Regions from separate parts of the Lysinibacillus sp. COL-1 genome, predicted to be linked through region 2. Evidence: riboswitches for the same ligand, from Rfam matches in the RefSeq annotation. Region 2 holds a riboswitch; the other holds the start of a gene.
What was found. A riboswitch is a leader RNA that binds a small molecule or an ion and turns the genes downstream of it on or off. The one in region 2 is predicted to bind cobalamin.
Positions count from the first base shown of each region.

Region 1 (3,708 bases), on a different contig from region 2:
AGCTCTAATACCGCTCTATACGCAAGTATTAAAAGAATTAGTGGAGGCAGGTGCAAATTGGATTCAACTAGAAGAGCCATCACTTGTCACATCCCTTGATCCGGAAGACATCAAGCTTGTGCAAGAGATTTACGACCAGTTAGCCGTTGCGGTTCCAGAAGCGAAAATCATGCTGCAAACTTATTTTGAAGCATTATGCGGCTATGAAACATTGATGACATTGCCTGTAGAAGGATTTGGCCTAGACTTTGTTCATGGCTATAAAGGAAATATGGCGTCACTTCGTCAATATGGTTTCCCTCAGGACAAAGTATTGGCAGTCGGGGTTGTTAATGGACGTGATATTTGGCGTTCCAACTTAGCGGAGGTCAATGCTACAATTCAGGCAATTGAGCATTTAAGTAATGCAGCAGAGCTATGGATTCAACCATCCAGCAATCTACAACATGTACCGATCACAACTGCTCTTGAAAATGAGATTGACCCTGTTCTGAAGCATGCTTTAGCCTTCGCAGATGAAAAGATTGTAGAAATCACGGAGCTAACTAAATGTAGACGAGATACAGAGGGTATCTTACAGCATAATTTTTCTGAAAGTATGAAGGCAATTGAGGCTCTAAAAAACCATCCAATCCGTCAAAACAAGTTGATTCATCAAGCAGTTCAAACTGTGACAACGCAAGATTTTGAACGACATAGTGAATTTGCTCAGCGTCAAAAAATGCAGCAGCAAGCGTTAGCGTTACCGCTATTCCCAACAACAACAATCGGAAGCTTCCCACAATCCGATGAGGTGAAAAGGAATCGTAATGCTTGGCGTAAAAAACAATTATCGAATGAAGCCTACGAGGCATTTATAGAGCAGGAAACAAAACGCTGGATTACGATACAAGAGGAACTAGATATCGATGTACTCGTTCACGGTGAATTTGAGCGTACAGACATGGTCGAATACTTTGGTGAAAAGCTGACTGGCTTTGCCTTTACAAAAAAAGCATGGGTCGTTTCCTATGGCTCACGCTGTGTTAAGCCACCGATCATTTATGGAGATGTAGCGTGGTCTTCAGCAATAACTGTAAAAGAGTCAGCCTATGCTCAAAGCTTAACAAAGCGCTTTGTAAAAGGTATGCTGACAGGACCAGTGACGATATTAAATTGGTCCTTTGTACGAGACGATCTGTCACGTAAAGATGTCGCTTATCAAATTGCATTAGCACTTCGCAAAGAGGTTGAGGCACTCGAAAACGCAGGTATTTCAATTATTCAAGTGGATGAGCCAGCTCTAAGAGAAGGTTTACCGCTACGAAAAGAAGAATGGGGAGCTTACTTAGAATGGGCTGTTAATTCCTTTAAGCTGGCTACAGCTAGTGTCAAAGATGAAACACAAATCCATACACATATGTGCTACTGCGAATTTAACGATTTCATCGAACCGATTAGTGCACTTGATGCAGACGTGATTTCCATTGAAACATCAAGAAGTCACGGGGAGCTCATTACATCACTGCAAGGGCAACCTTATCAAAAGGGCATTGGCTTAGGCGTTTATGATATTCATAGTCCTCGTGTGCCAAGCAATGAAGAAATGCTAACTATTATGAGAGATAGTTTACAGGTGTTAGATCCCCATCAATTTTGGGTGAACCCAGATTGTGGTTTAAAAACAAGAAAAGAAACTGAAACTGTTGCAGCTTTAGCTAATATGGTTGCTGCAACGAAAACATTACGCCAGGAAGTACAACAATCTATCTCGAGATAACGACATCATTTTATAAATCTACTACAACTACTACATCTTCTCTCCGAAATACAACAAAGACCAGGAAAAAAATGGACCTGGTCTTTTGTTGTTTCATTCTTTTAAGATTTTTATTATATTCAGAAAATAAAATTGACGTGAACAATCGAGCATGTTATGTTTATAACGAATTTCATAGCGATCATTACAAGTTTGAGTGAAAAAGACTTTCATTCAATTAAAAGGAAAATGGGTGTAAATCCCATGCTGTCCCGCAGCTGTAAATGAGGAGTTTTGTTTCAAATACCACTAAGTGATTACTTGGGAAGGTGAAGCAAAATCATGATTCATGAGCCAGAATGCCTGCTTGTAAGGAGATTCATTGATGATCTACGAAAGATAGGGAGATGGATGGAGGCTTACTCATTGTAAGTTTTTCTGTCCTTATTCTTTTTTAGAATAAGGTTTTTTTAGTTTGATTCAGCAAATGTTTTTGTAGTAGCACATACAGAAGACTTCTTTTTCTGAAGAAGATAAATAGTCAATGGCTGTTTAAATGCCCTCTGAACGTCAAGAAGCACCACGTCCTGTGGCAATGTCGGTGTGTCTAAAGCCTCTAGCTGATATCACAAACTTTGAAAAGGTGTCTGCACAATGCAAATCAACTTCTACTCGTTAGCTCGAAAAATTTGAACGCATTGTTGATACCTTCTTTCCATCTATCTATAACTAGATTCATTTGTACCACGAATAGAGATAGGAGACAGAAAAATGAGATTGACTAAGTATGTACTTCCCTTCATCCTTGTGTTAACTTTCAGCGTACTTGCTGGTTGTACAAGCACAGATCAAGAAAAGGGAGAGACAGGAACACAGCAAACAAATGAAAAAATGATAACAATTGGGTGGCCATTAGATGTCGGCCCATTGAACCCCCATACATATTTACCCAATCAAATGACCGCACAAGCGATGGTCTATGAATCCTTGGTGGAATACAACGACGATGGAACTGTTAGTCCAAAGCTAGCAGAAAGCTGGGACATATCAGAAGATAAAACTACTTATACTTTTCATTTAAGAAAAGGTGTTAAGTATTCAGACGGAACTGCGTTTAATGCAGATAATGTGATTCGTAATTTCAATGCAGTATTAGCGGATCGGGAAATGCATTCTTGGATGGGTATGGTCAACCATATGAAAGAGGTTGTGAAAGTGGATGATTTTACAATTCGCTTGCAATTAGATGAACCTTATTATCCTGTCTTAAACGAGCTTGCCTTTGTAAGACCATTCCGTTTTTTAGGGGATAATGGATTCCCAGCCGGAGATGCGACACAAGATTCGATCAAGGCACCTATTGGAACAGGTCCATGGGTATTAACCGAGTACAAAAAAGATGAATATGCTTTATTTAGTCGCAACGAAAACTATTGGGGAGAAAAGCCTCTCGTAAAACAAATTAAAGTTAAAATTATCCCAGATTCAGAATCGATTTCATTAGCATTTGAAAACGAGGAATTAGATTTAATTTATGGTCGTGGCATCATTAGTTTAGATAACTATACGTATTTAAAAGATAGCAGTAAATACAAAACCGCTACCTCTGAGCCTTTGTCTACGAAAGCGTTACTCTTCAATACTCAGTCGGGACCGTTAGCCGAATTAAAGGTTCGTCAGGCCATTCAATATGCTATCAATAAGGAACAAATGGTTGACAGTATTACACATGGTACAGAAAAAGTGGCTAACACATTATTTTGGGATGCCATTCCTTATGCCAATATAGAGTTAGCGCCAATCTTATATAATCCTGAAAAAGCGCAGCAACTACTAGATGAGGCAGGGTGGACGTTACAGAAGGGCGAAAAAATTCGTTCGAAAAACGGGCAACCATTATCATTAGATTTAATCTACATCGCAACAGATGCAATCCAAAAGCCAATGGCGGAATTAATGCAAGGTGAACT
Region 1 covers NZ_JCAWSJ010000004.1:2,160,881-2,164,588, forward strand. Annotated here, with positions in the region: gene metE (5-methyltetrahydropteroyltriglutamate--homocysteine S-methyltransferase) at 1-1,759, shown strand, start outside; cobalamin riboswitch at 1,931-2,123, shown strand; gene nikA (nickel ABC transporter substrate-binding protein) at 2,510-3,708, shown strand, end outside.
Region 1: it holds a riboswitch for cobalamin, as region 2 does, so the genes downstream of both, nikA (nickel ABC transporter substrate-binding protein) here and AC6BKE_RS05370 (cobalamin adenosyltransferase family protein) in region 2, are expected to answer to the same signal.

Region 2 (3,708 bases):
AAGCATCCGACTCACATTCGCCATGATATTATTGTATCTTTTAAAAAGCTATATGACGAGACAAGTGACATAAAGTTATTAGACATTGCCCATCGTTTAATTAATGAAGAGCAGGACGTTAAATCTAAACAGAAGTATAAGTCAGCCATCCGTTCAACGTAACGAGATGGTGTTTTTTGTGCAAATTATTTGGTAAATTATTGAATAGTCAACTATAATAAATGAAAAAATAAAAGGGGTTAAGACATGAGCATTTATAATTATTTAGTACGAAAACCTAATGGTGAAATTTTATCCATGGAAACATATCGTGGAAAAACGATGCTAATTGTCAATACGGCGAATCAATGCCGATTTACATATCAATTTGATGACTTACAAAAAATGTATGATAAATATGGGAAAGATAATTTTGTCGTTCTAGGATTTCCTTGCGATCAATTTGGTCATCAAAATCCTGAAGATGGCGAGGAGACTACGCATCTTTGTAAAGTGAATTATGGCGTTACCTTCCCAATTTTTGAGCTTGTACAAGTAAATGGAGAGACTACCCACCCATTATTTAATTATTTAAAACATGAAGTGGATTTTCGAGAGTTTGGCAAGGCGAGCATGCAGGAAAAAATGCTTGCTGAGGCAATTGTTCAACTTGCCCCTAACTTTTTAGATGGTCGTAATATTCGCTGGAACTTTACAAAGTTTTTAGTAGATGCTAACGGCAAGACCGTTGCACGCTTTGAACCAACAGATTCACAACTTGATATTGAACAGGCAATTGAAACTATACTATAAAACAGTTTTGTTTATCTTATTCTTTAGAAATGGTGACGATCCATTCAAAGCACAGCTATTTTTTCCTATTAATATATGATAAACTGCTTTACAAGTGAATTATTCTTGCAGAATAAAGGTGCTAACAAGCATAATCGGGAATTCGGTGAAAAACCGAAGCTGTTTCCGCAACTGTAAGTACAGCTAGTATAAAGGTTTACCACTGTCTTAACAGAGATGGGAAGGTACTTTATCACACATTCGTTTTTTATGTAATGAACTGTACAAGCCAGGAGACCGACCTTTGTTTGAACGTATAAAAACTTCTCGGAAGCTAGGAGGATATACGGCAAATACATAGGCTATGTCATGTTAATTTGGCCATTATTATGTTATTTTCGTCGTTCCTTTGCGTAAAGGAGCGGCGTTTTTTTATGCAAGAATTTTCATAATGAAAAGTGGGGGGATCGCAAGTGAAAAAAGATGCACGTTATTCTTGTTATCCATTTATGCGTGAAAAAGCTTCGACGGTTGATTTTGAGATTCGAACAGACAGTCTGACTACGCATTTGGGAGTTGCTTTAGCTGCAGTTAAGAAAGAGGATGTACAAGCTGTTGTAGAAGATTTAATGATTATTTTACCTATGGCCTACCATGTCAATGGCTCGGTTCGTGGAAAACTAGCTGTAACAGAAGAGGATCTTGCTTGGTTAAGTGAGCGCTATGATTTTTATGTTCGTCATGTGAAGGAAGAGATACAAAACTTTGTCTTACCTCAAGGTACAGAGGCTGCCGCTGCTCTACATCTTTGCCGTAGTGAAGCAAAAAAATCATATCGTACATTACACAAAGTATCGGAAGAACGAGAGGTTCCAGCTATTCTTTTTGATTATTTAGGCCTATTAGCCAATGTGTGCTTCGTTATGGCTGTCTTTATGAATCAACAAGCAGGGATAGTTGAAATACCATTTATTAGTAAATCATATCCGATGAAAAAGAAAAAGGAGAATAATAATGAAGAAATTATTTAATGTTCAATGGCTAACAGTACTCTTCCTTGCAATGATTTTAGCAGGTTGTGGTACTTCAGTAGATACTAAAAATAAAGACGCTTCACAGGATACACAACAAACAGAGCAAACAAACTACAAAGTGACAGATGATCGCGGTGTAGAAATAGAGTTTAAAGAAGTACCAAAAACAGTTGTATCATTGCAACCAAGTAACACAGAAATTTTATTTGCTCTAGGTGTTGGTGATAAAATCGTAGGAGCAACTGAGTATGATACTTACCCAGAGGAAGCACAGAAAATTGAACGGGTTTCTGATTCTGTGAATTTTAACAGTGAACGAATCATAGCGTTGAAGCCAGATGTTGTTATAGCTTATACGATTGGTGATAAGGAAGCAATGAAACCACTTGAAGATGCTGGAATCAAAGTGTTTGTTATTCAATCAGCAGCTACATTCGATGATGTTTATGGTGACATCGAACAGATCGCAGCTGTAATGGGTGTTGCAGATAAAGGAAATGAAGTAAACGAAGAGATTAAAGCGAAATTAGCTGACGTTAAAGCAAAGGTGAAGGAAGTAAAAGCACCGAAAAATGTTTATTTAGAAATTAGTCCTAAGCCCGATATTTATACAGCAGGCTCTGGTACTTTCCAGCAAGAAATACTAGATGCAGCCAATGTTAAGAATGTTTTTTCTGACTTGAGCAGCTGGGCACAAGTTTCTGAGGAAGATGTCATAGTGAAAAACCCAGATGTTATTTTAACGACAGTAAACTACACAGAGGATCCAATAGGTGAAATACTTGCACGTGATGGATGGAATACAGTGACAGCAGTTCAAAATAAAGCAGTACAGACTCTTGATACAGATATCTCTAATCGACCTGGCCCACGTATTGGGGAAGCCGTAGAACTAGTAGCAAAGGCTGTCTATCCAGAGTTATTTAAATAAGAAACCATTCAAGGCTAGCTGTATACTGACAGCTAGCCATTTTTATGTGTGTTGTTATTTCCTAGTGTGAAAATTGGAATTAATTGAGTTAGTTCTATAAAATAAAAGTAAGAGTGCTCGATAATTTTAGGAGGTGTAGTAATTGGAACAGTTAGAGACAAAGATAATTCCATTTGAGGCAGTTTATAATTTTCGAGATATGGGGGGATATAGGACAAGGGATGGGCGCATTGTCAAGAACGGTTTATTTTACCGCTCAGCGGCTCTTGGGAAAATGACGTTGGCGGATAAAGAGCTATTTGAAACATTAGGGATTAAAACCATTTTTGATTATCGTGATAATAATGAGGCACACCATAATCCTAACCCTATGTTCTCACACGCTCAATATATTCAAATACCAGCGAAGGGCAATCATACATTTGAAATGCCTACAAATGCTGGTGGTAGAGATTTTTATAAAGCAGTAAGCCCCGAAATGTTCCGAGATTTTTATGCACAGATGCCGTTTAATAATCCTTCTTTTAAAGAGTTAATGAAAACCATACAAAATCCTGACAATTTGGGTCTTGTCCACCATTGTGCAGTTGGTAAGGATCGCACAGGTATAGGGGGAGCTCTTATTTTGCTAGCCTTAGATGTACCTGAGGAGACGATTATGGAAGACTATTTAAACACGAATATCCATTTACGTCCAATGGTAGACAGAATGGCACAGGCTATTCAACATCAATATAATGAGCAAGAATTACAGCAATTTTATGCATTAATGTCTGCTCGAGAAGACTATTTACAAGCAGCATTGGATGCTATGGATTACCATTATGGCTCAAAGACTAAGTTTTTAGAGCAGGAGTTTGGCCTAACTATTGCTAGACGAGAGCAATTGCAAGCTTATTGCTTAACATAACAATGACCCCTTTCACATATCTGTGTGAGAGGGATTTTTTATGTGGAAGCGCTGTCTTCCTA
Region 2 covers NZ_JCAWSJ010000003.1:194,610-198,317, forward strand. Annotated here, with positions in the region: gene AC6BKE_RS05360 (hypothetical protein) at 1-162, shown strand, start outside; gene AC6BKE_RS05365 (glutathione peroxidase) at 247-792, shown strand; cobalamin riboswitch at 892-1,091, shown strand; gene AC6BKE_RS05370 (cobalamin adenosyltransferase family protein) at 1,245-1,802, shown strand; gene AC6BKE_RS05375 (ABC transporter substrate-binding protein) at 1,786-2,736, shown strand; gene AC6BKE_RS05380 (tyrosine-protein phosphatase) at 2,879-3,646, shown strand.